DNA from 4 places in the Pelotomaculum isophthalicicum JI genome. Region 1 is predicted to be linked to each of the others. Evidence: riboswitches for the same ligand, from Rfam matches in the RefSeq annotation. Region 1 holds a riboswitch; each other region holds the start of a gene.

Region 1 (7,969 bases):
AATAGCTAGGCCGTGATTGCCCAGGCAGCCGTTAACCAGCACCTTGTCGCCGGGCTCCAGTCGCTGGTAGCCCAAGTTAGCCCCGGGCAGCAAGTAACCAACTCCGGTAGTCGTAATATATACCTTGTCCGCCTGACCACGGCCCACGACTTTAGTGTCTCCGGCGATTATTTGCACGCCGGCTACACGGCAGGTGTTCGCCATGGAGGCGATTATTTTCTCCAAATCGGCGAATGGAAAACCTTCTTCAATAACAAAAGATGCAGTCAGGTAAAGCGGTTGCGCCCCGCTTACCGCCAAATCGTTAATTGTGCCGCAAACAGCCAGCTTGCCGATGTCGCCGCCCGGGAAAAAGACCGGATCCACCACAAACGCGTCGGTGCTGATCGCCATCCGTCCCGGCTCCGAGGAAAAAACAGCCGCGTCAGTTAAACTGTCGAGCAAGTCATTTTTGAAATACCGTAAGAAAAAATCCTGCAAGAGTTGATGGGTAAGCAGTCCCCCGTCTCCGTGGGACAGCAAAACGATGTCCTTGTCTTTTTCTTCAGCCATTTCCTCACCCCCCTATATTTCCTCTAGACCCCGTCTTGGACCACTCGTATTGATAATAAGCGGCGCACGCTCCTTCTGTGGAAACCATGCAAGGACCCACCGGCTGTAAAGGAGTGCATTTCCTGGCGAATAACGGGCAGTCGGACGAGACTATTTTCCCCTTCAGGACATCGCCGCAGGCACAGCCCCTGGGCGGCGGGGATTCTGAAACTTCAACCGGGAACTTTACGGCCGCGTCATATAAAGAAAACCTTTCTTGCAGCGCCAGACCGCTTTGCGGAACCATGCCGAAACCGCGCCACTGAACATCTACCGGCTTAAAATATTCTTTCATGATTTCTTTCGCTTTATTATTCCCTTCTTCCCGGACCAAGCGCGGGTAGCCGTTGACAGTTTCAGCCCGGCCGCTCACGATCTGCTTCAGCAACAAATAAGCCGCCTCCATCAGGTCGACCGGCTCAAATCCGGCAACAACAGCCGGCACATTAAACTTGGTTGAGACAAAATCGAAGGCCTTTCTCCCCGTTACCGTACAAACATGCCCCGGCAGAATCAACCCGTCAATTTTTAATTCCGGATCACTCAGCAAAATTTCCAGAACAGTGGGAACCGTTTTGTGAAACGATAAGACCGAGTAGTTTTTCAGATCCCGGCTTCTAGCCGCGGCAACGCTTAACGCGACGGCGGGCGCGGTAGTTTCGAAGCCGACCCCCAGGAAAACCACTTCATCCCGGGGATGTCCGGCGGCAAAGGTCACCGCCTCCGCCGGCGAATAAAATATTTCCACCCGCGCGCCGCGAGCCCGCTCCTGTTCAAGTGAGGAGTTTGTCCCCGGCACCCGCAGCATGTCCCCGAAAGTGCCGATAACCAGGTCATGTCTGGCGGCGGCAAGGGCGATAACTTTGTCTATGTCTCCCTGATCAGTGACACAAACCGGACAGCCCGGCCCGCTTCTCAGTTCCAGGCTGCCGGCCAGCAAGCTTCTCAAACCGCTCCTGGCAATCGCCATGGTATGCGTGCCGCAAACCTCCATAAATATAGCCGGCCGTCCCAACAGGCGGGCGGCTTCCCGGGCCAGGGGAACCAGCTTGGACAGAATTCTTTTGCCCAGCTCCGGGTCGCGCAGTTTATTGAGCATGCAATATCTCCTCCCATAGCTCCAGGGAGACTCGAGCATCCTCCATGTCGATTTTCCCAATCGCGTAGCCCGCGTGCACCATCAGATAATCCCCCGGAACGAGGTCCTCGTCAATTAAAGCGATACCCACTTTCTTACGCACGCCAAAGCTCTCCACCACCGCCCAACTCTCCGCCTGATTTACTTCCACCACTTTGCCCGGTATGCCTAAACACATCTTTTCCGCCACCTCCAGTGCGCAATCATGGCTTGCCCTAAGGCTATTCCGCCGTCATTGGCCGGCACCTGCCGGTGATACAACACTTCAAACCCGCGAGCGCTGAAATATTGTTTCGCGGTCCGGAACAGATACTGATTTTGCCACGTTCCGCCGCTCAAAGCTACCTTTTTTATGCCGGTAGCGCCGGATACCCGCTCAACCGCCTCACCGACCATACTCACCAGGGTCCGGTGAAACCTGGCGGATATCGACTGCACCGGCACTCCGGCCATTTTATCATCTATTATCGCCGCCAGCATCTGACCCGGCCAAATTATTCCTTCTCTTGTTTCGTAAGGGTAAGTTTGCATATCATCATTACCCGCTGTTTCCTGAATGGCTTCCCCCAACTCCACGGCCGCCTGTCCCTCATAGGTGTTTTCCCGGCATATGCCCAAAAGGGCGGATACGGCGTCAAAAAGCCGGCCGCAACCCGAGGATAGCGGTGAATTAAACCCGCCGGCCACCATTCTTTCAATAACATCAAGATTCTTCTCCGGAAAAATTAAACCGGCGGATCTTTTCCCTTCTTCGCCCAGAAAAGCCAGCAGGTAAGCCACCGCCGTGCGCCAAGGCTGGCGGATGGCCGCTTCGCCGCCGGGCAGGGGGACATAGGCCAAGTGAAACCGGCGTTGAAAATCATCATAGTTCCCGGTTAGAATCTCAAACCCCCACAGGTTGCCGTCCGTACCGTAGCCGGTACCGTCAAGAATCGCCCCGATCACTTCTTCGTTACCCAGGCCGTTTTCAGCCAGGCAACTGGCCAGATGGGCATGGTGGTGCTGCACCTCAAAATAAGCCCGCGCCGGAATTTGGCGGGCCACCCTGGCGGAAGCGTAGCCCGGATGAGCGTCATACGCCACAACTTCGGGGATCGCGTCAGTTAACTTTCGCAAATTGAAAAAGCTGGTTAAAAGATTTTCCTCTCCTTCCAGACTGTCAATCTCCCCAATATACTGGCTCATAAAGGCCTGATTTTTCTTGAGCAGGCAAAAGTTGTTCTTCATCTCCCCGCCGATCCCCAGAATGACCGGCTCATCCTCCCCGCGGGGCACCAGCACAGGATGCGGGACATAGCCCCGGGAGCGGCGGTAGATATGGGGTTCCCCGTCAACAACCTGGATCAGGGAATCATCGCAGCGGTTGACTATTTCCCTGTTGTGCTGGAGGAAGTAATCAGCGATGCCGCCAAGTTCGCCCGCCGCCCGGCTGTTATCTTTAACCAGGGGCAGGTTGCTGTAATTCCCGCTGGTCATTACCAGCATATCTAAAGGCCCGCTAAACAAGAGCAGGTGCAAAGGCGTGTACGGCAACATTACTCCCAAGGTTTTTAAACCGGGCGCGAGTTCTTCCGGCAAGCCCTCATTCAGCCTTGTCTGCAAGTGTTTTCTTAATATGATGATCGGCGCCAGGGGGGAAATTAATAATTCTTTCTCCTTTTCCCCGGCCACGCAGTACTTTTGAACGGTCTCCAGGTCCCGGCACATCACGGCAAAAGGCTTGGCGTCCCTCCCTTTGCGCCGGCGCAAAGCCTTCACAGCCTCTTTGTTCTTCGCGTCACAGGTCAGGTGATAGCCGCCGAGTCCCTTTAAAGCAAGAATTTTTCCATCTTGCAAGATGTTCCAGCAGGTTTCCAGCCAGTTTTCCTTCCCGGCCACATTTCTCCCGGCACTGTCAAGCACTTCCACATGCGGCCCGCAAACCGGGCAGGCTGTCGGCTGCGCGTGAAACCTTCGGTCCGCCGGGTCATGATACTCCCGGGCGCACTGGTCGCACATACAGAAAGAAGCCATGGAAGTTTTCGGCCGGTCATAGGGGATCTCATTAATAATAGTAAAGCGCGGGCCGCAATTTGTACAGTTGGTAAATGGATACTGATAATGCCGGTCTTTCCTGTCAATAATCTCTTTGGCGCAATCCGCGCATATGGCCACATCCGGAGGTACTAGCGCTTCTTTTTCATCACCCGGGTCGCTGGCTAAAATAACAAAAGAAGTATAGCCGGCCGGCGGCATCTTGCTTAACTGGTAGTCGCTGATTCTGGAAAGTTGAGGCGGGTTGTTTTTTAATTCACTTAAGAAACCGGCGACGTTGTTTTCTTCAGCCTCCGCCTCGATCACCACTCCCCGGCTGGAATTTAACACGCTGCCTTTGACCCCCCAGACTTGCGCGAGGTTATAAACAAAGGGGCGGAAACCCACCCCTTGCACAACGCCTTTGATCACGATACGGTAGCGTGAAACGGTCTTGCCACCCGGTTGAACCTGTCGTGTCACTGCCGCCAATCCTCCAAATCTACCCGAAAAGCATAATTTCCCAAACAATAAGATAGTATGTTGCGCTAGTAAAGTAAGCGCCATGCCATATTGAGCAAACTTATACTTTTAGGATTATTAATGATGTTCAGCTCGGTTCAATATTTATTGGATCAAGTCAGCTTTCACTATTCTTTCCAACTTAGCGGCAAAATCCGTTTTTAGCAATTCACGCGGGTCTCCAAGAGCATCTTCGAGGTTATCATCAAACAATATTGAGCCGAGAAAGGGAACCTTGCAGCTACTCAACTCTTCCTTTACGGTAGAGTGTTCTTTTCGCCGCATGTTTTCAAGCACACCGGCGACAGGGACCCCAAGCTCTTTTAATACCTGCAGCTCTTTTTTCGCCACTGCCAAGGCTACCCGCGACTGGGTGGTGACAACAAGAAACTCTACTCTTTTAATCAAACGAATAATGTCCAGGGCCGGATCACCAGTACCGGGCGGCATGTCGATTATTAAAAAATCCAATTCATTCCACCTGGTTATCGCGAGCATTTCAATAATCGCGTTGGAAACCTCGCCACCCCGCAATGGGACAGGATTATAGCCGGCAAAATAAGTGATCGACATAAACCTGACGCCTAGAACTTCCGGCGGGATAATTCCTTTGTCCTCTTCCGGAAAAACTCCTTCAATGCCCAGGATCACATGGTCGGAAGGCCCGCAGAAATCCAAATCCAGCAGGCCGGTCCGAAAACCCTGTTTTGTTAAGATCAACGCCAGGGTGGAAGCAGTCAAGCTCTTGCCGATACCCCCCTTGCCTCCTGATACGGCAATTATTCTTTGGACATTTTCAAACCTTTTATCGATGATGTTTAGCCTGGGGTCCATTACCTCTCCCCTTTGATATAATCTATCCAAACCCCGCGCCCCTTGGCAATTTCAAAATCAGGACTGCCGCAGCGGGGGCACCTTATATAAATATGCGCAACTTCCGGGATAAAGTGGATTGCCTCCGATTCCTCTTCCGGCAACTTGCCGGCGGCCTCCCGAAAATTCCACTCATTCCGGCAAACTTTGCATTTTAAAGTACTCTCATCTATTTCAATATCTATCCTGTTCATATCCAGCGGTATGCTGGACAATGGCAGGACATTTTCCAGGGCAAACTTAAATATATCCAGATCTATCTGCTGCAATTCACCCACTTTGACTTTGACCATGGTTATATCTTTAAGCCTTTCTTTATCAGCCTCTTCATTAACAGTAAATACTATTGATTCCGCCAGCGCCCATTCATGCACTTTAACACACCCTTGTAATTGCGTTTACGTTAAATCATATTATAACCTGTAGGGCTGTATCCGTAAAGGATACAGCCCTTTTTCCCAAAAAAACTATTACTTGCCCAGATCCTGTTCATTTTTCCCCGCGTCAGGGAAGAACAACGGCTCACCGTATTTATCTTTGCCAAACTCCCCGATTAGTTTTTGGGTATCCGGATTAATCATAAAATCAACAAACGCCTTAGCGCCGTCTTTATTAACCTTGCTGAATTTCTCCGGATTGACCTGCATTACATGGTAAATATTCAGGAGCGACTTGTCGCCCTGCGCCAGTATATCCAGTTTGAGATTCTTTTGTTGCGCCAGGTAAGTTCCTCTGTCAGTCAAGGTATACCCCTGTTTCTCATTGGCGATGTTTAAAGTCGCGCCCATACCTGTGCCGCTCTGCTGATACCAGCTGCCTTCCGGCTTAATTCCGGTGCTAGTCCAAATTTCTTTTTCTTTCTTGTTGGTTCCCGAATCATCGCCGCGGGATACAAAGATGCTCTTTGTACCGGCTATTTTTTTGAATGCATCGACGGCATTGCTTCCTTTAATGCCTGCCGGGTCGCCGGCGGGACCGACGATGATAAAGTCGTTGTGCATGACCAGTTTGTAGTTTATACCCACACCACTGTCAACAAGTTTCACTTCATCTTTCGGCGCGTGGACCAGAAGAACATCTGCTTCCCCTTTTTCACCCATAGTCAGAGCCTGTCCGGTTCCGACAGCAATAGTCTTTACCTTATACCCGGTTTTCTGCTCGAACACCGGAACTAACGTGTCAAGCAGCCCGGTATCCTGAGTGCTGGTTGTGGTGGCTAAAATCATATCTTTATTTTGAACCTGCGCGGCTTGTTGTTGTGCCGGTTGGCTGCCGCATCCCTGCAATACACCCAAAACAAAAATTAAAAGCATTACCAGCAACGGAGCAACAAATTTTTTTGTCTTCACACAAATCTCCCCTTTTAATTATTAATTTTGCTAAGGTTTATTCCGCGACTGCGATATTCCGCCCTCCCTTCACTCAAATTCGAAAAAAAGCTTGACCATTCTACACAACATACGAGCGTAAAAACCATGATTTTAAAAAAATAAAACTTTGTCCCATGTTGAAGGAACAAAGCGGAAATAAATAGAGCCCTCTTCTCCTTTCCACAATGGGAGGTGCATTCGTTTCCAAACGCGCCCTGACGGCCAGGCACCCATACTTGGGCTTAGGTTGTCTGGCTCGGAGATATTTTTTTAAAAACAAATAAGTTAATTCGCCCATTATTGCCAGATTCCTGCTACAAACTGTTAATACATATTAACAAATTAAATCATCGCAACATAAACATACATTGTAGGATGAAATATCCATGGAAAGGAGTGAATTCAAAATTGTTAGAGAGACTTCAAGCCAATAAAGGCAAAAAAATTGTTCTTGAACTATCCAACGGAAGAATACTTAATGGCACTGTAATAGCAACCGACCAGAAATGTGTACGTCTTGAAACCGATAGTGGCGTTGGGACCATCCCTGTTGATAGAGTCCAAATTATCTGGGAACCGGTAAAACGTTCTCTGACCGAAGAAAATATGGAGGTATTGGCACAAAAGTTTCGGGATAGCTATAATGATCCCATGGGGCAACAGGGAAGCGATCCACAAGCAGAAATTGCCTGTACCGGCTTTCCGGCTTTCACCTGCAGTCAGAGTTATATCTGCAGGCCACCGGATCTCTGTTCGTTTTCATTTGCCTGTCCGGGTAGATACGTTCCCGGTCCCCCCTCAACTGGCGGTGGATGCCCGATATTCCTCTGCGGCCCATTTCAGTTCGGGCAGCCTTGCGGACCTTTCCAATTCGGCTGCAGACCATTCACATTCGCATGCGGACCCTTCCAGTTCGGGCAACCTTGCAGACCATTCACATTCGCATGCGGACCCTTCCAATTCGGCGGTTCACAGTGCGGCACACTAGGCGGCTTCGCCTGCCCGGGTCAGCAGTTTATTGGTTTAGTGGGATCTCCAGGAGACGCGGGAGCACCGGTGAAGCCACCAGGCATGGTATCCGAAATAGCTCAGGAGACCCATATGCCACCTATGGATTTCTAAATTTAGTTCTATTGTTTATTAAAGAGCCTCCGGGCTCTTTTTATATTAAGCTGCTATTTAATGCTAAAAATAATCCCCTAGTGTTTCAGTTCAGTCAGCTCGCTCCGGTCGATGGCACGGGGCGGTTCTTCAAACCAACCGTTTTCTATCATGATATTCAAACTGTCCTCGGCAAAACTAGCTGCTTCTGCAATAATACGGGTGTATTTTGCGGCAAGGTCATGTCTCATACTTCCGCCATTGATGAGGCATAATTCCCGTATCAGAATATTTTCTTTCTTTAAGGTTGAGCCAAATGATTCAATAAATTTGTCAGCCATATTAATACCGCGGACCATAA
Region 2 (7,969 bases), on a different contig from region 1:
AAACTCACCGCGGCGCCCTGGAAGCTCACCCGGGTGCCTTATGTCTTTGACGAAAATGTGGCCATCGGGATCAAATTTGCCACCAACGTCGCGGTGGACGCCCGCTTTAGCAAAAACCAAAACGTATTTCAACTGCTGGACGCCTCCAATAAAAGCGTCGGCATCAAAGTCAGCCGGGCGGGCGACGGCACTCCTTCGGACAAAAATAGAAACTACCTCTTTGTGGCGCCCCAGTTTCCTTTGCAGCCGTCCAGTTCTTACAAGATTATCGTCGGCCCGGCCCTGACCAGCAACAACGGCATGTCGGCGGGCGTGCAGCAGGAAGTGGATTTTACCACCGCTTCCGGTAAACCGGCGCCCGCCCCCGCCAATTCCACCACCGGCTCGGCCATGGTTAACCCGGCGGGCGGCGGGACGGTGGGCTTGGGTGGTGATGCCAAGGTGGTGATCCCCGCCAACGCGCTTAACGGCGCCGATCCTGTGGCAGTTAGCGTGCGCAAGGCGGACACGCCCCCGGCGGCTCCTGCGGATGCCAAAAAGGCCGGTGACGTATTCGAGTGCACGGTGGGGGGGAAATCCGCTTACACCTTTGCCAAGAATGTCACCCTGACCCTCGGCTTCAACCCGGCAGTGGTTGACGCGGGTGAAAGCCCGGCTATTTTCGCCTACGATGAGGCGGCTGGCAAGTGGGTCAACCTCGGCGGCGCCGTGGCAGGCTCAGATATCTCCGCGCAGGTGAACCACTTTGCCAAGTTCGCCGTGTTTGCCGTGGCGAAGGCGTCCAGTCCGGGAACCTTCAGCGATACCGCCGGCAACTGGGCGGAAGCAAGCATCAAGAAACTGGTGGAATTGAAGGTGACCAGCGGCTACCCCGACGGCAGCTTTAAGCCCGATGCCACCATTACCAGGGCGGAATTCGCCACCATGCTGGTAAAAGCGTTCAACCTGGCGCCCCAAAGCGGCAAAATTTTCAGCGATACAAGGAATCACTGGGCCAAAGACAACATCGCCACGGCAGTGTCCCACGGGATTGCTGGCGGTTACGACGAAGATACCTTCGGGCCGGACGACCTAATCACCCGCGAGCAGATGGCCGCGATGATCGTCAAGGCCGCCAGGCTTACCACGCTATATTCCCAGGGAACATCCTTCGCGGACAGCGCGGACATTTCTCCCTGGGCCACCGGGGATGTGGCCGTGGCGGTACGAAACGGCGTGATTAGCGGGTATCCTGGCAATACCTTCCTGCCGCAGGGCCAGGCTACCAGGGCCGAGGCGGCCACAGTGATCATGAACGCCCTCAAGCTGCCCAGATAAGCAGAACGATATTGATAAAAAAAATTGCAAACTGGCAGGAAATTGTTTGTTGGTGTTGAATAAGTATATTGTGTGAAAGAATCTCCGAGCTTGGCATACCTAAGCAAACAAGGTACGGTAGCCAAGCCGTTAGGGTACGGATGGGAAACCCCCGTACCTCCCGGTGCGGAAAGGAGGAGTTTTTAGAAAGAAAGCTTTGTCCTTTTTTACAGCGGGCAAAGCTTTTATTTTTACTCAGGAATTCTTTATACTACTCTCCGAGCCTAAAGACCTAAAGCTTTTGAGCCATGGTTTTCGGCCGGCAGGGCGTACCGGGAAACCAGTATACCTTCCATTGCGAGAAGGAGAGTTTTGACCTGGCTGCTGTGCCGGGCAAACTTTGTATTTTCGCAAAGCTTGCCCGGCATTGCTTTTTAGCGGGGTTGAGATAAATAATTCAAAAAGGGGTGAAGAGTTTACTATCATGGATACAAGGGAAGTGTTATCAAAAAGCATGGAGGAAACGGGTGGGGCAAAATGTTTTCCAGGAGACAACAGCATTAACGCGACCGTGGTTTTCGCCACATCCTGTTCGTTTTACAAGGATGATGTTGAAGAGGAAATCTACCTGGAAGGCGTGCTGACCTGCTACAACTGCCGCTACCGCAGGTGGACGCGCCCCGGATTCAGTTGTTTCAAGAACTTTCCGGTTATGCTCTGACACTTAATAATTATTTACATGTCGAATGAATTAAAACATATAAGTATTAATTAGAATGACTTTTGATAATATGCAATGATTGCAGCGTATTCGTATAATACGAACGGAAGAGGGAGGTTTTTCGGTAAAGTGCGAATAATTGTGTGTATTGACGACACCGACAATATCGACAGCGACTGGGGAACAGGAGAACTGGCGGCTAAAATATCGGAGACCATGGAAGAACTGGGGTGGGGAAAGAGCTACGGGGTGACCCGGCACCAGTTGCTTGTACACCCTGACATCCCGTACACATCCCACAATAGTTCAATGTGTTTTGAAGCCGAAATAGCTGAACCTTATCTTGATGTTCTAATCGATTTCGCTTCAGATTTTTTGTCTCAGGAAAGCGCTGAAGGATCGGACCCCGGCCTGTGCGTTGCCGTGCCTGAACGGTTAAGCAAGCCCGGGCTCCTGATCGATTTTGGCCGCAAAGCCAAGGAAACCGTTGTAAGCAAACAGGAAGCTTATAATCTTGCCCAACAGCTTGGGATACACCTGTCTGAGCACGGCGGCGACGGCCAAGGCGTGATCGGGGCGCTGGCCGGGGCGGGACTGCGCCTGAGCGGCAACGACGGCCGCTTGAGGGGTAAACTTAAAATAAAAAATGCAAGCGGCGTGATCAGCGTCCGCGACATCATCTCCCAAACCTGTGTTGACGTGGTGAGAGTTCTTGATGGGGCGGCGCTGAATAATGATGAGACGGTCAGGCTGGGGAAGACGGTAAAGCCTGTTTTGCTGGAAGGCAAGTTTGTACTGTTTGTATTCCCCGCCGGCGCGGAAGAGAAAATAGACGCCCTGTGGCAAACATGTACCAAAGAGCAGTTAAGAAAATATTAATATGCTGATATATTCCGCCAAGCGGCGCGGTCTAACCCGCGGTCCTGAATGTTATCGTCACAGCTTGGCCGGAAGTGCTCTGGCCGAGAGTTTCGCCGGCCAATGACATCAGCCCCGGTGAAATGCTCAATGTGTAAGTTGTGCCTGGAGTAAGAGGATTTACAGGTTCGATATAAATATATTGTCTTAAGGAAAAATCAACGGTGTCATCAACCTTTGTAACATTTAAAGGAACATTTTCATTGCGTTGAGAGACGAGAGTGAAGCTTTTTACGTTATTCTCCCAGACCTTGCTGTTTACAACATTCTTATCAAATCTCAGGGTAAACTTTGGTTTTACGGGTACATTTGAGGCTCCCCGGACATCCCTGCCGCCTTCGGTTATTGAAATGAAATGCAACGGCTTTCGACCCGGCGCTCCCGGCATTTCTTTACCGGCGCCGGCGGGAAAAGGACTTGTCGCCGGACCCGGCGCCGGTATGTTGATTACCTGTCCCGGGAAAATAAGGCCCGGGTCCGCTAACTGAGGATTGGCCGCGATCAAGGCGTCCAGGGTTACGCCGTATTTTTGAGCGATAAGAAATAAGGTTTCTCCCGCTTGCACAGTGTAATTCAAGATAAAACCCCCTTGCCGGATTGTTAAATGTTGTAATATTTTATGGCAAGGGTTCTAAATAGGTTACTATAACGAAACTGCGGCCTTACTTTAAGGTGAAAAAATTACCCAAAGCTGTGCGGGGTTTGACGGAAAAAGAAAAAGGGACAAACCTCTTAAACGTTTGGATGTCCCCGATGAATGTTCCTAAGAATGTATTCTGTTTACTTGTCTTTGTATATGATGGTACCCACATATTCACCGTTTAAAGCTCTGGTGATGTTGCCTTCTTTGAGGCCGTTGACAATTTGAATTTGTTTCATGTTCTGGGAACGGGTGAGCAGCTCCAGCACAACCCTTTCCACGACCAGGTCGTCCTGGTCCCTGTCCAGCAACTCTTTAGCGCCAATCTTTGGAATGAATTCGGCATCCGGATCTACTTTCGGATTGTTCGCATACAAACCGTCAACGTCTTTAATCAGAATGCAATGCCTGGCTCCAATCACCTCAGCAAGTAAAAACGTCCCGACATCGGTGCGGTTGCTGGGAATGCGGCCTTCCTCCGGCGGGTGCTCCCAGTACCCATACGGCGGCATGCCGTGAATCACCGGAATGCAGCCCTGGTTAAAATAGGCGCCCAGTTTTGGAATGTCGTCGTGTCCGACCTTGATCCCCCCGTGAGGCAGCAGCAGCATGCTTATCATCAGGGCATTTTGCTCGGATATGCTCTGGCCCAGCTTTGATATTATCCCTGTTGGCATACCCAGTTCCATGGCGATGGCGTAAGCGTGCCTGGAGCGGGTTCCACCACCGGTCGCGATGATCATTTTGTGTTTGCCGGCGTTTTCGACAATCTCTTTTATAATCGGCAGGACTGATTTAGCCCCCATGTCGGTAATACTCTGGCCGCCGATTTTAAGCACATTCACGTCGGGCAAGATTTTAAACGGTTCCCTGTACTCCAGACTTTTTAAAAATGTCTTGCCCACGAGGGTCTCGCCCATCAGCTTGCTTTTGACATGCAGCCTTTTACTATCCTTTTCACGGATCAGAGCCATATTCTAACCTTCTTTTTTATTCATTGTCGTCGTCATCGAGGTCATCATCTTCCTTGTTGTCTTTCCCGGCCTTCAGGTATACAACGTCAGCCCCTATGACGCCGGCGATCTCTTCTATTTCCATTTTCCTGATATGCTTTGCCTTGATCTTTAGATCCACGCCCGCCACGGCCACCACAAAATAACGCGGCTGTTTCTCTTTTTCTCCTACTTTGCGCCGCTCACGAACAAAAATTTTTGCACCTGCCATATTATTCACCTCCACTATTTTGGTGATTATCTTATCAAAATATGAAGAATATTGCAATTTTTTACCGGGGAAACATTTTGTAATCAAAATGAAGTCATTTTTATTAAATAGGAATTATGGTTTGTGCTGTCGAATTGAATTATAGATGCAGGTAAAAAAACATTGCGAGGGGTGAGTTTAAATATCTCAAACGGAAAGCACTGATACTGCGGCAGTTAAAACCCCGCGTAATCGCTTTGATCGTTATGAGTGGGCCGGCGCTTTTGGCGATTTGGGAACATTTATACCTTTTGCAATGGGCTATATCATGATAATGAAGATAGAGCCGCTGGGTTTGTTGGTTACATTCGGCATCCTGTTAATTTGTTCAGGGTTGTATTACCGAACGCCTATTCCTATTCAACCCATGAAAGCGATCGGCAGCGCCGCAATCACCCAGGCGGCCGCCATCACACCGGGTATGGTCTGGGGGGCCGGAATTTTTACCGGTATATTCTGGCTGGCCATGGGACTGACGGGGACTCTTGATATTATCTCCCGAATGGTTACCAAACCGGTTGTCAGGGGTATCGTTTTAGGCTTGGGCCTGTCCTTTATCATGGAAGGTATCAAAATGATGAAGTCCGATTTTATCGTGGCTGTTATCGCTCTGGCAATTACTTTTATGCTGCTTGCCGGCAGGCGAATCCCCGCCATGTTTGTCTTAATCATCTTTGGATTAATTGCCGCTCTGGTAAGGAATCCTGAGCTTTTTAAGGAATTGTCCGGTATCCATTTTGATTTCCAACTGCCCCACTTTGTATTAGGACAAATCACATGGACTGACTTCGTAAAGGGCACGCTCATTTTGGGCATTCCCCAGGCGCCGTTAACCCTCGGTAACGCTGTTATTGCCATAACAGCTGAAAATAACAGGTTGTTTCCTGAACGGCCTGTCACCGAAAAGAAAATTGCTGTTTCCCAGGGGATTCTAAACCTCATTTCCCCGTTATTTGGGGGTATCCCCATGTGCCACGGGGCCGGGGGCATGGCCGGACACGTTCGTTTCGGCGCCCGGACCGGCGGGGCTTTGATAATCGTGGGTGTTTTTTTATTGATAACAGGACTATGTTTCAGCAGTTCGGTATTGTTAATATTTAAAATTTTTCCTTTGAGCGTACTGGGTGTAATTTTATTTTTCGCCGGCTTGGAGCTGGCTGCTTCAGCCCGTGATGTGGGCAGGGAAAAGAGTGATTATTATACGTTGTTGGCAACAGCCGGATTTGCCATTTGGAATATGGGCGCCGGCTTCATAGCGGGAATAATAATACAAGAACTGTTTAAGAGAAAGGTGTTTAAGGTATAGGGTTTCAGTAACAGTGCACAACACAATTGGTATATCGGATAAAGAAGAATTGGCTTCATCTGCGAGTAATCTTGAGAAAGTTGCAGAGGCCGTTTAAGGCGCCTGGTTATATAACAAAGGGGGAGAAGCGGAAATAAAGTCACATGGGCATCGTTCCCCCCCCAGTGCTGCCACATTCAATTATTAATCATGAAAAACAGGTGAGCGTTTTTCAAAAAAAGCTTTAACACCTTCCTTGACATCTTCACCCTTACATAATTTACCCAATAATTCCGCTTCGACAGCTAAACCATCACGTAAAGAAAGCTGTTTGCCAAGTTTAACAGCCTGTTTTATCGCCTGTATTCCTAACTGCCTTTTAGACGCTATTTTTTCAGTTAGTTTGATTGCTTCATTCAGAACCTGCCCTTGGGGGACCACCCGATTGATCATCCCTATCCGGCAGGCTTCCCCGGCAGTAATTAATTCTCCGGTATATAGCATTCCGTACGCATTACACAAGGGAACCATTCGGGATATCCGCTGAGTTCCTCCAAAACCTGGCATAACACCAAGGTTTATTTCTGGAAATCCGAGGCGAGCGTTGATATCGGCTAAGCGAATGTCACAAGCCAATGCCAGCTCGCTTCCCCCGCCAAGCGCCGGACCGTTAATAGCAGCTATGGTTGGAATGGGTAAATCCGCGATTTTTTGCATTATACTCTGACCACGGTGCATAAAATTTCGCGCGGAAACCTCATCTAATGAAAGAAGTATCTTGATATCTAATCCGGCAATAAAAGCGCCACCTGCCCCGGTTATGATTACGGACTTAATCTCTCTTTCCGCCAAAATATGGTCTAGAGCTTGATCTATAGCATTAAGGGTTTCAATGCTTAGGGCGTTTACTGGTGGATTATCAATAGTCAATATAACAGTGCTGTTAACTTTTTTTAGTCCCACGGGTTTACTGTTTTCACTGAACATATTATCCCTCCAATTAATCATGAAATTAATATAAACACCGACTCCGTTTGAGTATAATTATATCCCTATACAGATTAATGTAAATCCTTAACATTTTTATCAAGAAGGCTTTTTTCAGTATCATTACTGCAAACTTCAACTTCAGTTAACAATATCAAGCATTTTGCCCCCATAAACGCCGATTGGTTCAAAATAAAAATCCCCACCATCAATACTCTATCTTATATAGAAGAGGTGGGGTTTAAATTATGGCTATATTTTTCCGTTGGTCGGTTGCTGCCGATGAGCCGGGTTTAGGCCTGAATGGTAAGGCTAAATGCTTGGCTCACGCTAACCGACGCGTTGTCTGTTACTGTTATCGTAAAGTTCCAGGTGCCCGCGGTAGTTGGGGTGCCGCTGATCGTTCCGTTGCTAGCCAGACTTAACCCCGTGGGAAGGCCTCCGCTGGTTAAGCTGAAGCTGTACGGTGATGTACCGCCGGTGACACCGATACCGGCGTTATATTCGCTATTCACCAGGCCGTTTGCCAGTGCCGTGGTCGTGATGTTGAGCGCCGTTTGGTCGATGGTAAGGCTATATGCTTGGCTCACGCTGACCGATGCGTTGTCTGTTACCGTTATGGTAAAGTTCCAGGTGCCCGCGGTAGTTGGAGTGCCGCTGATCGTTCCGTTGCTGGCCAGACTTAACCCTGCGGGAAGGCTCCCGCTTGTTAAGCTGAAACTATAAGGTGATGTACCGCCAGTGGCACTGATGCCGGTATTATACGCGCTATTCACTTGGCCGTTTGCCAGTGCCGCGGTCGTGATGCTGAGCGCCGTTTGGCCGGGAGTGGTGGGAGTCTGTCCTGCTATTAACTCCT
Region 3 (7,969 bases), on a different contig from region 1:
ATTGGAGATGCCAACCCTGGCCGAAAAACCCGACGCGCAGTACCTTTATTTTGTGGGCTGCGCCGGTTCGTTCGATGAGACGGCCGGGAGAGCAGCCGCCGCGTTTGTTAATATATTGAAGAAAGCAGGCGTCAGTTTCGCCGTGCTCGGACGTGAAGAATGGTGCTGCGGCGAGACGGCCCGCCGGATGGGAAATGAGCACCTGTTCCAAAGGATCGCGCAAAAGAATGTATCGCTTTTCAACAAGTTAAATGTAAAGAATATTTTAACTGCCTGTACCCACTGCTTTAACACTTTGAAAAACGAATATCCCCAGTTCGGCGGGAGATATAAAGTCATCCCGCACTCCGTTTTTTTAGCCGGCCTGCTGCACGAAGGCAGGATCAAGCCAGGCAAAAGTATCGGCAAAATAATTACCTGTCACGATTCATGCTACCTGGGCCGTTACAATAATCTTTATAATGAGCCGCGGGAAATTCTGAAGTCCATACCGGGCGTCCGCCTGGCCGAAATGCCCCGTTCCAGGGAAAAATCTTTTTGCTGCGGCGCGGGGGGAGGCAGGTTTTGGATGAAAAGCGGGCCCGAAAACTTGATCGGCCAAAACAGGGCCGGGGAAGCCCTTTCGACCGGAGCCGAGGTGGTCTGCACGACCTGTCCGTATTGCTTGGCCACTCTTTCTGAACAAATCAAGGTTAAAGGCGTTAATAACAGTATCAAAACCCTGGATATAGCTGAAATTCTGGAAATGAGCCTCTAACTGTTGATATGAATAATTTGTAAAGGGGTGAAAGGTTTAACTTATATGGAGGCAAAAGAAGTGTTGATAAAATATGTGAAGGAAACGGGTGGGACAAAATGCTTTCTCGGGGACGACAGCAGCCGGGAGGATGTGCGCGCGACCATGGTGCTTGCCACAGCCTGCCCGCTTTACAAGGATGACAATGAGGAGGAAATCTACCTGGAAGGCGTGCTGACCTGCTACAACTGCCGCTACCGCAGGTGGACGCGCCCCGGATTCAGCTGTTTTAAGAACTTCCCGGTGATACTCTCGACAATTAATAATTCTATATAGACTAAACGAGGTAATGTTATGTCGTTAAATAAAAAAATTATAATCAGCATCGTTCTGATTATTTTAGCCGTAGCCGGTTCCTACCTGTTGGAGAACCTTTCAAAAGAGCGGGGGCTAAAATCCGCCACGGTGATCAAGATGCAGGAGAACAACAACCTTGTCGCTCTCATGGGTGTCGATGTGCTAAAAACGCTAAAAGATCAGGAGTCCCCCGGCGACAAGGATGCTAAAGGTCTGAGCCTGCTGTATGCCATGGGAGCGGCGGGCATCGGCGAGTTCAATCAAATCGAGGTTAAAGGCGTGGACAACAAATCTGTTTTCCAGGCAAATAAGAACGAGATTACCAGGGACTATCTCTTGTACTTTACGGATCATGGAACCGTTAACTTGTGCCGGAAAAATGACTATCAACGTTTCCTTGTCGAGGATGTCAGTGAAATCAACAAAATAAATTGATAAAGAGGTAACTGCGGTGGAGGATACAGCAAAGAAATACCAGGAGGAAAAAGCGCCGGTAGCGGAAAAATTCATTTTCAGGCTCGGACTGGCCGATGTGCTCAGACTGACCATGTTCGGGACACTTATCTCGATCACCAAGGACATAACCAGGCTGCCGCTGCACCTGCCAGGACATACCAGCATATATTGGATGGGGATCCTGGTTCTGGGCAAGGGGCTGATCCCCAAGTTCGGAGCGGGAATAATCATGGGCATTGTTTCAGGTGCGCTTGCCGTGCTGTTGGGGCTGGGGAAAGAAGGAGTGTTTGTATTTTTCAAATACTTCGTTCCGGGGTTATTAATCGACTTTCTCGCCCCGGTATTTTACAACAAGCTCGAAAACCCTTTCGTCGGCGCCATCTGCGGCACATTGACCAGCCTGTCGAAATTAGTTGCGAACCTCGTTCTGGGAATATTGCTTAAGATGCCGATGGGATTTATCGCCCTGGGTCTGGGGTTCGCCTCGGCTTCCCATGTTTTGTTCGGCGCCGCGGGCGGACTGATCGCCGCGGTATTGATCAAGCGGCTGAGGCCAAGATTATCCACCTGGGAGTGAATGAACATTATTGAACTGATCGACGTCACAAAAGAATACGACACCGGCCATTCGGATAAAAAACGCGCCCTCAAAAACATAAACCTGGCCATCCGGCAGGGCGAGTACGTCGGGCTGATCGGGATGAACGGGTCCGGGAAAACCACCCTCGCCCGTCTCATCAACGGCCTGATTCAACCCACGGCGGGCAAGGTGTATGTAAACGGACTGGACACGGCGGACAGGAGTTCTCTTAACGAAATCAGGCGCCAGGTGGGGATGGTCTTTCAAAACCCCGACAACCAGATTATCAGTTCCATCGTGGAGGAGGATGTCGCCTTTGGCCCGGAGAACCTGAGACTCCCGCCCGCGGAAGTAAAAGAGCGCATCGACTGGGCGCTGCGGTCCGTCGGCCTGGCGGAACTGCGCCATCACGCCCCGCACTTGCTTTCCGGCGGCCAGAAACAAAAAGTAACCATAGCGTCAGCCCTGGCCATGCGGCCGGCCTGCCTGGTCCTGGACGAACCCACGTCCATGCTCGACCCGCGCGGCAGGGAAGAACTCATTGTGAACTTAAAAGAACTGAACGAAAAGCACGGCATCACGATCATCCTGATCTCGCACAACATGGAAGACGTCGTCCATGCACAGCGCCTGATTGTGCTCAATGAAGGCGCCGTTTGCCTCGAAGGAGCGCCGTGGGAGGTTTTTACATCAGAAGAAAACCTCATAAATACGGGTTTAAAACCGCCCGAAATCGTCCAGTTGGCCAACGGCCTGAGAAAACGCGGCCACGCAATCGATAAAAAAATCATCAGCATGCGGCAGATGGTGGAATATATATGTCAATTATAGATGTGAAAAACCTAACCCATACCTACTTGCCCGGCACTCCTTACGAAAAAAAAGCCCTGGATGACATCACCCTTTCCGTAAACCAGGGCGAGTTCCTGGGCGTTGTGGGAGCGAACGGTTCCGGCAAATCAACGCTGATCCAGCACTTTAACGGACTGCTCAGCCCAACCAGCGGGGAAGTGACCGTTTGCGGGCGGGAAACATCCGACAAAAAACACAGGAATGAATTATGGAAAAAGGTCGGCCTGGTTTTCCAGTACCCTGAGCAGCAGATCTTCGAGGCCACCGTCTTCGAAGACGTGTCCTACGGACCCAGGAACCTGGGGCTTGGCTCCGCGGATATTGAGCGCAGAACAATGGAAGCGTTGGAAAAAGTCGGCCTGGAACCGGGCACAGTGGCGGGACTGTCGCCCATCAGTCTCAGCGGCGGCCTGCGCAGGCGCGTGGCTATAGCGGGCGTGCTGGCCATGCGGCCGGAGATCCTGGTATTGGACGAACCGACCGCCGGCCTTGATCATTCGGGCCGGGAGATGATCTTGGAGCTGATCAAAAAACTGCAGCGGGAAGACCACATCACCATAGTGATGGTTTCTCACAGCATCAGGGAAATAATCCTGGTTGCCGGCCGCGTCGCTGTTTTGGAAAAAGGGAGATTAGCCGCTTACGGCGACACGGAAGAAGTCCTGCGCCAAAAAGGTTTCCAGAACCTGCCCGGCGTCATGCTGCCGGACTACCTCCAATTAATTTATACACTAGCCGGACGCGGCCAAAACGTAAACCCCGGAATCGTCACCCTGGCGGAGGCGGAGCTGGAAATAGCAAAACTCCTTGAGGAAAAAAACAAATGAAACAAATGAAACAAACGAAACAAAAAAAACAAGCGAGAGGTCTGAAGCTGGGCCAGTTCGTCCTGGGCAATTCGGTCATCCACCAGCTTGACCCCAGGACCAAGATCATCGGCTGCTTTGTCGTCATCTTTTCAGTATTGATGAATTTCAAGTGGTACGTGATCCTGCTCAATATCTCCATCATCATAGCGGTCATTTTATTGTCGCAGGTAAAAATAGCCCGTATTCTGCGCGGCTTGCGCAAGCTGAGGTACTTGTTTCTGTTTTCGTTTATCTTCCAGGCAATTCTCACATCTGGCGAGCCGGTTTTTCACCTGGGCGGCGTTAGTGTGACCAGAGAGGGCATCGCCCTGGGCACGTCCACGATCTTTCGCCTGCTGATCCTGTACCTGGCTTCCTCCCTGCTGACTATGACCACGTCGCCGCTGAAGCTGGCCTCCGGGATCGAGTCCCTGCTCTCGCCACTGCGCTATCTGAGGATACCCGTGAGCCAGTTTTCCATGCTTATCAGCACCGCCTTGAGATTTATTCCGACCATCATCGAAGAAGCGGAGACCATAACGCGCGCCCAGAGGTCCCGCGGCGCGCAGTTTAACTCACCTAAAATTATCACCAGGCTGAAAAGCTATACAGCCGTCCTGATCCCGCTGCTGGCGGCGTCACTGCAGCGGGCCAACGACCTGGCCGTCGCCATGGAAAGCAGGTGCTACACCGGCGGCTCCAGCCGGATCAGAACCGGCAGCCTGCGTTTTAAGGGAAAAGACAGACTGGCGATAGGGTTTGTTTCCCTGGCCTTCGTGCTGTCAGTTGTATTGATCTAATTAGGGGACATTCCTCGTCAGTAAAAGAATACCTATAATTGAGGTGTGTCCCCTTACCTTAGAGGAAAGAAAGGATGATAATCCGTGTTTGCCGGCAGAAAAAACCTTTTTGTGAAGTCAGCCGTCTTATTGCTGTTGTTTTTATTCTTTGCCTCCGCCGCTTTTGCCGCCCAGGGAGGGGAAAAATCATCTTCCCCAGGAATACCCGGTCAAAAGCCGTTAAGTTTTGTTTCAATTACACTAGTTGACGGCGGCGGCAATGTGCAGGACGCCGCCGACGTACCCACGGAACCGAAATTCAAGCTGGAGTTCGACAAGAACGTGGTCAACAGCACCATCTGGGGGATTAACCAGAATTGCTTCAGCCTGTTCTCCGAAAACGGTGAGAACATCCCCGTTAGCGTGACCAAAGTGGATGACAGCATCGATTTTTCCCAGAGAAACAACGTATTCGTCCAGCCGTCCAGCCCTTTAAGTCCTGGAACATCATATACTTTAAAAGTGTCGCCGGACCTGAAAGCGAAAAATGGCGTTTCCGTCCTCGGAGGGACCACGTCCGGCCAGGGGTTAAACATTTCCTTCAAGACCCAGGGACAGGCGATATCACAGGCGGTAACGAAACCTGTTACGCAGCCTGCGGCACAAACCACAGCCGCCACCCAGCAGCCGGCTTCGCCTGATTCCCAGCCTGCCCTGCCGGGCGAAAAGAACGCCGCACAAGCAAACAGTGAGACCGCGCAGCTCCAGGCCAACGCCGGCGGCAATGAGGCAAATACCGGTCAGGAAAACAAGTCGCCGGGAGCGGCGGCAGCCGGGCAGCAGCAAGTTGCCGGGAATACAAGCGGGGAAAGCGCGGCATCCGGGCAGACAGGAAAGCCGGAGAGCCCCGCGCAAGCCGGTATGGGACTGGATTACACCAATTTGCTGACTATCCTGACCGTCGTTTTAATCGCCGGCTGGATAGTGGTGGAATTGTTTGTCAAGAAGAAAAAAAGGAGTTAATTGTAACACCGACTCTAAGATAGCAATAGTTTGTCTTAATCTAAAAATCTTTTGCAATTTTTTTGCAAAAGATTTTTCGTCGACATGGAATGACATATTTCTCATCAGTTGTATGATAAAATAAACCATATTGATTATCATAGTGGTAAATGAAGATTAATTTACCACCGCTAGGGACGAAAATTTAATAATTTTATCCGAGTCTAACCGCCTGTGGCTACGGCTATGGCGGCAGACCTTCAGGGTTTAACTGGAAACGGTTAAGCCTCCCGGTATGGAAAGGATAGGTTTTTTAAGAAGAAAGCTTTGTCTTTTTTATTAACCGGACAAAGCTTTTATTTTTAATTGAAATTATTCTTTTCGTGATGTGTGGATAAAGTGGGTTTAGGCATAAATAAGAGAGCGATTTGTTATGGTAATATAGGATTATATTTCAAAAAGCGGGACTATTGTCCATATTAATTTAAGACCTAATACTTATTTACAGATTAAGACATTGCAGATAAAATATGTTCAATACTAAGGATTTATCTGTTAATATGACTTAATTATTCATTAAATTAAATAATTTGTATTTTTAAACTTAAATATTTCTTTCCGAGTCAATTAACCTAAAGCGTATAACCATGGTTTTTGGGCCTGCAGGGTGCGCCGGGAAACTAACGTGCCTTCCATTGCGAAAAGGAGAGTTTTTGATCTGGCTTATGATGCCGGGCGAACTTTGTTTTTCGCAAAGCTTGCCCGGCATCATTTTTATATAAGTGACCTTTGGACATACATTAGCGATGGTATTAGGGCCGTAGCGCTATATGCCCTAAGGTTGCCGAAGGCGAATTTGTTGTCACAAATACGTTGCCGGAAGTGATGAGGAAAAAGGTAAAACAAAGGCAATAAAAGGGTAACCGATTGAAAAAAAATATTTTTAGGAGGGAAAAGTTCATGTTTAAAAGCAGGTTTTTCAAAAAGAGCGCCAAAATAGTCTCCCTGTTGGTGGGAGCGACTATGCTGTTCGCTTCATTTGCCCCGGGTGCTTTCGCCCTGAACTACAACGGCAACGGCAGCGGCGCGGGCAACAAGGCGTTTAACTGCAACGGCTACAGTTACACGCAAAGCACCAAAACCTTAAAGATCTTCTTCAGTAAGCAATCAGTTAACACCAATGAATTTGATTCGAGCCAGTTTATAGTTACAAGGCAATATGACAGCTCTAACCCGTCGTTCAGTTACTCCAAGAATTCGGGAAGCGGCTGCAGCGGTATTAGCGACAGCAACCTCAACAAGGGGACGACCGTAACCCTGACCTTTGATAACGCGCTGGCTTTCAACGAGCTTTACGACGTGACGATCAAAGCGGCTACCGTTGCTGACGACAATCTTTTGACCCTGGGCAACTACCGGAACAGGAGCGACTTCACCTTCACTTTCAGGACTCCTTTAAACGTCACTCCTGCAAATGACAATGCTTTCAGTGATAGTGTTGCGCCAGTTGTCACCTACACTGTGGGCACCTCAAACGTGCCTTATGAGCCCAACGTGGGCGTCATTTTTGACCGGCCCGTCAACTCCACCACTGCCGCCACCTTATTAAGTTTAAGTGATCCCAACGGCCTGGTGGCAAACTATAAAAAAGGCGGTACGGCAGTTGTCTATGACGACACTATCGATGCCTACGCCGTTTCAGGTGCCGAGAATTACAAGCCATTTGCCAATACCGCGAACACCTTCTTCTTCTTCCCCGAGACGGTCCAGGGCAATACCAATACCTGCTATAACCGGGATTATTCCGCCGGCACCCACAGCTATACCCTGGACGTGCCGCCTGTCACTGACATAAGCGGCAATTCCTGGACCCATGCCCAAATAACCAACAACCAGCTCAGTTTCAGCTCACTTAGCAACGACCTCCCCGCCTGGTTGGACAACAGGCCCACGGTTGATACTCCAACCAGCACCACGCTGACAGTGCACTGGAACGCCAGCGGCATCACCAATTCTAGCGCAACCGAAGCGTATGACGTCTACTATTCCACCAACCAGTGGACGGGCTTTACGAAACTTAATGTAAGTGACATCACCGGTACCGCTCCTTTCTCATTCGTGGCCGGGGACACTTCGGATAATAGTGCATATGAGCTAAGCCCTCTTACCACTTATTACTTCCGAGTCGTGCCCAAGAATACCACCTACACCCTTGAAGCGGGTTTTTCCGCGGCCGGATCAGGTGCTACGACCTCTTAAAATCAGGTGAAATGAGCTGTTATTCTCAGCCCCGGCCGTCAGACCGGGGTTTTCCTACCTAGACAAATTTTTTTAAGCGGGTAGGAATTTGTTCCACAAT
Region 4 (7,969 bases), on a different contig from region 1:
GGGCACGTCCATTTTTAAGTTTGTTTGTGACGGTAAAACTGATGGCCATTCAGTTCCTCCGGTTTTATATTATTAACATCGCGTCGCCGAAACTAAAAAACCGGTATTTTAACCGTACAGCCTCGTTATATGCCGCCATTATCTTATCTTTTCCGGCGAGGGCGGATACCATCATCAGCAGAGTGGACTTAGGCAAATGAAAATTGGTGACCAGACTTTCCACTAGTTTAAAACGATATCCCGGGTATATAAAAATATCAGTCCAGCCTGAGCCTGGGCAAATCTTGCCATTTTCACCGGCAGCGCTTTCCAGACAACGGGTCGTAGTGGTGCCAACGGCAACCAATCGTCCTTTCCTTCGCTTAGTTTCGTTAATGGCACTGGCTGCCTCTTCTGAGATCTCATAATACTCCGCGTGCATATGATGCTCCCGGATATCATTCACCTGCACAGGGCGGAAGGTACCTAACCCCACATGCAGCAACACGGGAACGATTATCACACCCATATTCAAAATCCGTTCCAGCAGCTCCCGTGAAAAATGAAGCCCGGCAGTGGGAGCCGCCGCCGACCCCGCCTGACGGGCGTAAATTGTTTGATAACGTTGCTTATCTGATAGCGGCTTTTTAATATATGGGGGAATTGGCATCGTACCAACCCGATCCAGGATTTCTTCGAAAAGACCGTTATAACTGAACTCCAGCACCCGGCCACCGAAATCTGTGTGGTCCAAAACCAGAGCTTCCAGCAGACCGTCACCGAATATAATCTTCGTGCCTGCCGACAGCCTTTTTCCCGGACGCACCAGCGCCTCCCAACGGTTCTTTTCCAGTTGTTTTAAGATCAGCACTTCCACCCTCGCTCCGGTGGTATCTTTTATGCCAAAGAGGCGGGCGGGTATAACTTTTGTCTCATTTATAACCAGAGTATCTCCCGGCCTGAGATAATCAACCAAATCCGTAAACCGGCGGTGCTCCAGAGGCGCATTGTCAAGATGCAGGACCATTAACTTGGAAGAGTCCCTCCGGCTTACCGGTTCCTGGGCAATCATCTCCTCAGGGAGGAAATAATCAAAATCAGTCAAATTCACCCGTCGCTGTTCAACTCCTCATTATCGCGAAAAGCGTAATTCCATCGACTGCAAATAGAACTTATTACTTGCCGTAATTCTCAACAATATTAATTTCCGAATAATAGTATTTCAAAATATCCTGGTACTTATAACCTTGTTTGGCCATACCGTTGGCTCCCCATTGTGATAGACCCAAACCATGCCCCCAACCGCTGCCGGTTATATTCACTCCGGTAAGATTTTTATCCTTATCGTACACTTTTTTCAAAGTAAATAAAGCGCTTTTCAGGCCAAGAGCAATTCTTACGTTGTCCGCGTTCGCAATCTCAGCCCGCAAAGGCTTGCCGTCGGTTCCCACACCGCTAACCGTCAGTTTTTTCACCCTGGCGCCGGAAGCGGTATAGGCCGTATCAATACCGGTAATATTCTTGAATTTATAACCGGCGCTCTTGAACACTTCCAACAACTGAGCAGCTGTATAATTGACCTGCCAGTTATAATGCAAATTGTTCTTATCATACGGGTCTACCTTGTATTTTATATACGGCAAGGCATTATACCAGACATCCTCGCTATTCTCGGTATAACCGCCGCTGCTCGAGTGGAAAAAAGCGGAAATTAAGTTGCCCCGGTTGAGCATAACCACCCCGCGGGTTTCCTCAATTGCTTTGTCGGTGGCGGATACCTCCGCGTCATAGCCTGAATAGACTTGACTGAACTGGTCATTTGTCAAATTATAGCTGGAGCCGCTGGTAGCTTCAACTTTCTGGAGGGCATAGTTGCGCGCCACGACAGCCTGGGCTTTCAGCGCTTCAGCCGGCCAGGAAGACGGCATTTCCGCCGGGACCACTCCACGCAGGTAATCCTCAATGTTCAATTCATTTATTGCCACAAGACCGCCACTTTCCACACGGAATTCAATATTGCCGCGGTAGCGCTTGTATTCCGCTCCCTCCAGCAATGAAATCAAGTTTAATCCGCTGCTTGAGGCCAATTCCTTCTGAGCCCGGTCGTTTCTAACATATAGACTGGTGTTTTCACCAAGGTTTACAGATTCCTCCGAGGCATTCAACGCCACTAGATCATTCATCGATATTCTTTCCACAACATTTTTGTTCGCAGCAATAACACTAATACGCGTATTATTTTCTTGAACCACGACTGGTCCGCTAAAAGGCCCGAATTTTTTTCCGGAACTCTGGAACATTATTTGACCGGCCTGTAAATCCACTTGCCAGCTTTCCTTGCGTCCTATTTTAGTTATTACCTTATTATTTGATAAATCAATTAATTGATAATCACCATTTGCTATAAAGCTCAAAGATTTAGCTTGTCTTTCAAGAGCCACCCGCACCGTTTCAGACTTCTGCGCCCCCTCCGCTACAACCGGAAGCAAAAGCGAGAAAATAACCGACAGAAAAACCGGGAACTGCCTTGTCGTTACTTTTAATTTCACCTTTTCTTCTCCCGATACTTAAATATTAACTCATTAAGTAAATTCGATAAAAATTGCCAATATCCTTTAACAACTGAAAATATATGAATTATATCTACCGGCGCATGAACAAGTTAACAATTATCGTAAGCAGAATACTTAGAACAACACAAGTTACCACGGGAAAATAAAAGCTAAAGTTTTGCTTCTGAACGAATATATCCCCAGGCAGGTGCCCCAGTCCGAACAATTTGCCACCGATCAGGAGCAGCCCGCCAATTATAATCAGAAACAGACCTAAGAGAAGGATCATCTTGCCGAATGATTCTAACATATCATGCACCCACCTCTAAATACATGATCCAGCCATCAGACTGTCAGATGTATGGCAATTATATACCCAAGTTAGCTTTTTTCCCGCCGGACGTCTTAGCGCCGCGGCAATAACGTTCTTTTTCACTATATATGCAGCCGCAATATTGCTGCCTGTACATACCCAGTTTCTTTGATAAACCAACAGCCTCACGGTAGCCATTTCTAAAATCGGCGTAGTAAAACGGGACCCCATATCTATCCCCTATCGCTTCACCGGTTTCCCTGATCAAATCGTGTTTCTGGTAAGGACTTACCAGCAAAGTTGTGCTAAAGTAGTCAAACTCTCCTTTTCTAGCCACCCTGGCCGCTTGGCTTAGGCGCATTGAATAACAAAACTGGCAACGTTTTGACTCTCTATGGACAATACCTTGTAAGAATTCCTCCAGTTGATAATTATTATCAAAAATAACATTGAGGCCTATATCCGCGGCATACTTCTCCAGAGTTTCCTTGCGCCTTTCAAATTCGGTATATGGGTGAATGTTTGGATTATAGAAATACCCGTAAATATCCATTCCTGTTTCTCTCAATTGCTGAACAGGGTATATTGAGCAAGGACCGCAGCAAATATGCAACAATATTTTCATTATAAAACCTCCAAACGTCTTGTCTCCTGCTCCAGTTCATTTAGTTGTTTTCTACATATCCGCCAACATATCCGTCTCGAAGTTAGTATAAACATTTTGCACGTCATCGTGTTCCTCAAGCGCATCTATTAATTTTACCATCTGTTCCGCTTCTTGTCCTTCCAGTTTGACAGTGTTTAATGGAAGCTTAGTAACCTCCGCATAGGCTATCTCGACACCGGACTTTTCCAGGGATTCTTTTACCGTCATCATGTCACCGGGCTCAGTTGTAATCTCATAGGATTCATCATCACTTACCTTAAAATCCTCCGCGCCCGTTTCAATACTCAACAACATCAAATCATCTTCGCTATATTTGCAGTTTGCTTTCTCAACCACAATCAATCCTTTTTCCTGGAACATCCAGGCGACACATCCGGATTCACCCAGACTGCCGCCGTTTCTTGAAAACAGATATCTTATTTCACTTGCCGTACGGTTACGGTTATCGGTCATTATCTCAATCATTACCGCAACTCCGCCGGGTCCATAACCTTCATAGTTAAACTCCTCATAATTTTCACCGCCTAGTTCACCCGCTCCCTTTTGTATAGCGCGCATAATATTCTCATTCGGGATATTTGCTTCCTTGGCTCTTTGAATAGCGGTTTTAAGTTGCATATTGCCATCCGGGTCTTTACCCCCTCGTCTCGCGGCAACCATAATTTCTCTGGCCAAGCGTGTAAACAGTTTACCCCGTTGAGCATCTACTTTAGCTTTTTTGCGTTTGATAGTAGCCCACTTAGAATGTCCGGACATCAAAACTCCCCCTTCATGACAGGCATACAATGCGTTATATAACTAGTATGAATATGTTTAAACTAAAAAAGCGCAAAGCGCTTAACTATTCCCAAAATATTTTAGCATATAGATTATCCTCACGCAAACGATATGTTTTATAATACCAAGCACCTGTGAAATACCGGGTGTTATAATCAAAACCCGCGAAGAAATCGCCGTGACTTCGTTCATGCCATTGGAATACAGTAAATTTGGAATACAGTAAATTGTCTGCGATAAATTTTACTCAACTTGATTAAACCAAGTTGACTTAAACGGTAAACGTTATTAATATATTTAGTTAATAAATTTAATAACGCGCTCCGAGTTAAAACACCTAAAGCGAGAGCTATGGCTTTTAACCACTGGGTGCAAATGGAAACATCTGTGCCTCCCGTCTGGAAAGGAGATTTTCTTTCTGAGTCTTTTATTAAAAGACATGAAAGAATTGCTAGAAGTTAAGGCAGTTTCCAGACGGAAATTGCCTTTTTATATGATTTTTTAAACACAAATTGTCGTGTGTCGAGGTTAATATGCGCGTAATAATATTTTTTTCTTTATTAATTATTTCCTCTAGTTATTTTTTCTTCCAAATATATAGGCGTATTTGTTATATTCGCTTGGGAAAACCGGAAAATTGTAGTAATCACCGTCTGGAAAGGTTGCAATATTTCTGTCAGGCTGTTTTCCTGCAAAAAAAGATTGCGGAATATCCTCTTTCCGGCATTTTCCACGGTTTTATCATGTGGGGTTTTATTGTTTTAATATTTAGCAGTTTGGACATGGCGGCCATAGTTCTTTTTAAAGCGGAAATAACATTCTTGGAGCATCCATGGTTCTTGTTTTTAAGAGATCTTTTTATTTTATTGGTATCAATAGGGATTATTGGTTTTACTTTTCGCCGCTTATTTTTAAAACTTTTTAAACAAAACTGGTTTCATAGTTCATTTAGGAATTATGCTATTCCTATTTTAATTTTTTTCATTTTCCTTAGCGAACTCCTTTACTTATCCATTCATTCCATATTAATGGAAAGAGCATTGCCTGGCGCCTGGCTGGTTGTTGCTTTTTCTGACAGGCTTTCTTTCCTTGGCGCGCCTGCCTTGCTCATTCTCATGGAAATAAGTTGGTGGTTTCACTATTTAACGATTTTTTCTCTTCTATTTATTATTCCAAACTCTAAACATCTTCACCTTGTCTTTGCCCCTTTTAATATCTATTGGCGTTCTTTGCGTACGAAAGGATCCCTTCAGCCGGCTTCACTGGCGGAAACAAGTAAACAAGTACGCGGTGTAAACACAGTTGATGATTTTACCTGGAAGCAGTTGCTTGATACCTTTAGCTGTGTGCTTTGCGGGCGCTGCCATCGGGAGTGCCCGTCGGAACGTAGTAAAGAATGGTTAAAGCCCAAAAGACTAAACGGTTTTATCCGCACATATCTGGAAGAAGAGGGTTCTGAGCTTTTAAAAAACAAACCTTCAATAAAAATGGCAGGCGACCTTTTCCACTATGATTTTATTTGGAGTTGCACTACCTGTGGCGGGTGTAACGAAGCTTGCCCCGTATCTATTGACCATCTCTCCAAAATTATTGATATGCGACGCGGTATCGTATCGGAGGGAAAACATATCCCCCCTGCCATGAAAGAGTTTTTTAATAATCTTGAGCAATCGGATAATCCTTACGGTAAACCACGAAAACCCGGTCACGACTATATTTGGGCCGGTGAATTAGGGATTCCAAGCATTTCTGAAAAGCCCGATGCCGATTATTTGTTTTTTGTCGGCTGTCAGGGAACTTTTGACAAACCAACCCAAAAAGCGGCTGCGGCTTTTGCCAAAATACTGCAATCAGCCAAAGTGGACTTCGCAATTCTCGGAAAGGAAGAGCGGTGTTGCGGTGAAACGGCCAGAAGGATGGGTAATGAACCTCTTTTTCAAAAAATAGCCCAGGGGAATATTTCCAGTTGGGCGAAGTACGGTATCAATAAGATTATTACCTTCTGTCCCCACTGCTTTAATACCTTTAAAAATGAATATCCTCAATTTGGCGGGAATTATGACATCATTTCACACGCGGCTTTTTTGGCCGACCTTCTGCGGCAGGGCAGACTCCAGATTACCCACCCGCGGAATACTGCCGTTAACTATCATGATGCTTGTTATCTGGGGCGATTTAATGATATTTATGAGCAGCCCAGGTATGTATTGAGATCAGTACCTGGCGTGCGTTTAATAGAAATGCCCAGGAACAAAAAGGGATCATTTTGCTGCGGTGCCGGCGGCGGACGTTTCTGGACCAGGTCGGAAAGAGAAAACCCGATAAGTGTTAATCGAGTTAAAGAGGCCTTGGCTACAGAGGCTTCAATGGTTATTACCGCCTGCCCCTATTGTCGTACTATTTTTAAGGAAAAAACAGAGCGGCAGGAACCAGGTGACATTATGGTTCTGGATATAGCAGAATTATTGCTCTCAGCCCTTTCCGACTAATCAACCCCACATTTAGTATTTTCCAGGTGAGTCTGTTCGCTTGATATAATTTCTTGGAAAGCTTGGTTGATTAGGTCTGATTCTTTAAAGGAAAATAAATATTTTTATCGAATATATAGCCAATTTAACGTTTTGGGAGGTGGTGGCATATAATGGTAAATAATATTTCCCGTAATGATCAGATAGACTTTTTAAATATAACTACCGAAGATTTAGCGCTAATGGGTAAATTTAAGGATATTTTTATCAAAGAAGCTGATCGGGTTGTAGATGCATTCTATAATCATATTCTGAAATATCCTGAGTTAAGAAACTTAATAGAAGCCAAAAGTACTGTTAATCGTTTAAAAGAAACTCAAAGAAAGTATTTTATTAGTTTAGCCTCGGACACTATTAATGAAGATTACGTGAAGCAACGGCTTTATATCGGCCAAAAACATCGTGAGGTGGGCCTTTTTCCTAAGTGGTACATAGGTGCCTATCAAATATATTACAAGGAAATATTTAAAATATTACAAAAAACTTGTAACAATGAAAATAATACCGAATTTATTCAGGCAAATATTGCTTTTCAAAAACGTTTAAATTTTGATATGCAACTAGCAATAGAAAATTATATTATCGATCAGCTACGGCAGTTAGTAGCTTTTAATGGTGATATTGAGTCAGCGGCTGCTATTATTGGAGAAATAGCAGAACAAACCAATATGGTTTCATTAAATGCTTCAATAGAGGCAGCAAGGGCTGGGGATAACGGACGAACTTTTGCTGTTGTTGCCGCAGAAGTAAGAAAACTTGCCGATCTTTCAGCAAAATCTGCTAAAGACATTACTAGTCTGGCACAGAAAAATAGAAAAACAATTGAACAAATGGGTAGTGGTAAATAAATACACCTCCCCTTGCAAAATAATGGTATAGTAATCCAAATCACTGTTTACAAAATAAGCTTGTCAACAGTGTTAATTAAAGTTGGATACTGCGGCTTACTTATCTGTGCATCGGCTCCTACCGCTTCACCTTTATGTAGCAGATCATCTGTTATTAGTGATGAAAAAATAACAACGGGTAATTTGGCGAGTTCCGTGTGTTCTTTAATGCGTTTCGTCAAATGGTGTCCGTCCATTTTGGGCATTTCGATGTCAGTAATCACTAACTGAACTTGTTCTGTAAAATTTGCCCCCATATCACTGAA

The links. A riboswitch is a leader RNA that binds a small molecule or an ion and turns the genes downstream of it on or off. The one in region 1 is predicted to bind molybdenum cofactor.
Region 2: another riboswitch for molybdenum cofactor. It lies ahead of L7E55_RS14385 (hypothetical protein); the one in region 1 lies ahead of L7E55_RS13880 (ABC transporter substrate-binding protein).
Region 3: another riboswitch for molybdenum cofactor. It lies ahead of L7E55_RS14365 (fibronectin type III domain-containing protein); the one in region 1 lies ahead of L7E55_RS13880 (ABC transporter substrate-binding protein).
Region 4: another riboswitch for molybdenum cofactor. It lies ahead of L7E55_RS10060 (heterodisulfide reductase-related iron-sulfur binding cluster); the one in region 1 lies ahead of L7E55_RS13880 (ABC transporter substrate-binding protein).

What each region holds. Positions count from the first base shown of each region.
Region 1 covers NZ_JAKOAV010000030.1:32,803-40,771, forward strand. The annotation lists gene hypE (hydrogenase expression/formation protein HypE) at 1-552, opposite strand, end outside; gene hypD (hydrogenase formation protein HypD) at 557-1,690, opposite strand; gene L7E55_RS13860 (HypC/HybG/HupF family hydrogenase formation chaperone) at 1,680-1,907, opposite strand; gene hypF (carbamoyltransferase HypF) at 1,898-4,225, opposite strand; gene L7E55_RS13870 (P-loop NTPase) at 4,370-5,128, opposite strand; gene hypA (hydrogenase nickel incorporation protein HypA) at 5,098-5,511, opposite strand; gene L7E55_RS13880 (ABC transporter substrate-binding protein) at 5,608-6,450, opposite strand; molybdenum cofactor riboswitch at 6,665-6,781, opposite strand; gene L7E55_RS13885 (LSm family protein) at 6,916-7,629, shown strand; gene L7E55_RS13890 (DUF3231 family protein) at 7,707-7,969, opposite strand, start outside.
Region 2 covers NZ_JAKOAV010000033.1:19,805-27,773, forward strand. The annotation lists gene L7E55_RS14380 (S-layer homology domain-containing protein) at 1-1,317, shown strand, start outside; molybdenum cofactor riboswitch at 1,388-1,509, shown strand; molybdenum cofactor riboswitch at 1,561-1,680, shown strand; gene L7E55_RS14385 (hypothetical protein) at 1,697-2,017, shown strand; gene L7E55_RS14390 (hypothetical protein) at 2,147-2,896, shown strand; gene L7E55_RS14395 (LysM peptidoglycan-binding domain-containing protein) at 2,928-3,512, opposite strand; gene L7E55_RS14400 (amino acid kinase family protein) at 3,716-4,549, opposite strand; gene L7E55_RS14405 (hypothetical protein) at 4,566-4,799, opposite strand; gene L7E55_RS14410 (putative sulfate/molybdate transporter) at 4,981-6,144, shown strand; gene L7E55_RS14415 (enoyl-CoA hydratase/isomerase family protein) at 6,328-7,110, opposite strand; gene L7E55_RS14420 (putative Ig domain-containing protein) at 7,404-7,969, opposite strand, start outside.
Region 3 covers NZ_JAKOAV010000033.1:4,499-12,467, forward strand. The annotation lists gene L7E55_RS14325 (heterodisulfide reductase-related iron-sulfur binding cluster) at 1-757, shown strand, start outside; gene L7E55_RS14330 (hypothetical protein) at 818-1,072, shown strand; gene L7E55_RS14335 (hypothetical protein) at 1,091-1,528, shown strand; gene L7E55_RS14340 (hypothetical protein) at 1,545-2,126, shown strand; gene L7E55_RS14345 (energy-coupling factor transporter ATPase) at 2,127-2,960, shown strand; gene L7E55_RS14350 (energy-coupling factor transporter ATPase) at 2,948-3,808, shown strand; gene L7E55_RS14355 (energy-coupling factor transporter transmembrane component T family protein) at 3,805-4,629, shown strand; gene L7E55_RS14360 (Ig-like domain-containing domain) at 4,714-5,631, shown strand; molybdenum cofactor riboswitch at 5,815-5,932, shown strand; molybdenum cofactor riboswitch at 6,215-6,334, shown strand; gene L7E55_RS14365 (fibronectin type III domain-containing protein) at 6,571-7,869, shown strand.
Region 4 covers NZ_JAKOAV010000017.1:43,020-50,988, forward strand. The annotation lists gene tgt (tRNA guanosine(34) transglycosylase Tgt) at 1-49, opposite strand, end outside; gene queA (tRNA preQ1(34) S-adenosylmethionine ribosyltransferase-isomerase QueA) at 65-1,090, opposite strand; gene L7E55_RS10040 (SpoIID/LytB domain-containing protein) at 1,155-2,528, opposite strand; gene L7E55_RS10045 (DUF2905 domain-containing protein) at 2,623-2,841, opposite strand; gene L7E55_RS10050 (epoxyqueuosine reductase QueH) at 2,900-3,469, opposite strand; gene L7E55_RS10055 (YebC/PmpR family DNA-binding transcriptional regulator) at 3,521-4,267, opposite strand; molybdenum cofactor riboswitch at 4,598-4,713, shown strand; gene L7E55_RS10060 (heterodisulfide reductase-related iron-sulfur binding cluster) at 4,951-6,777, shown strand; gene L7E55_RS10065 (globin-coupled sensor protein) at 6,930-7,664, shown strand; gene L7E55_RS10070 (TM1266 family iron-only hydrogenase system putative regulator) at 7,712-7,969, opposite strand, start outside.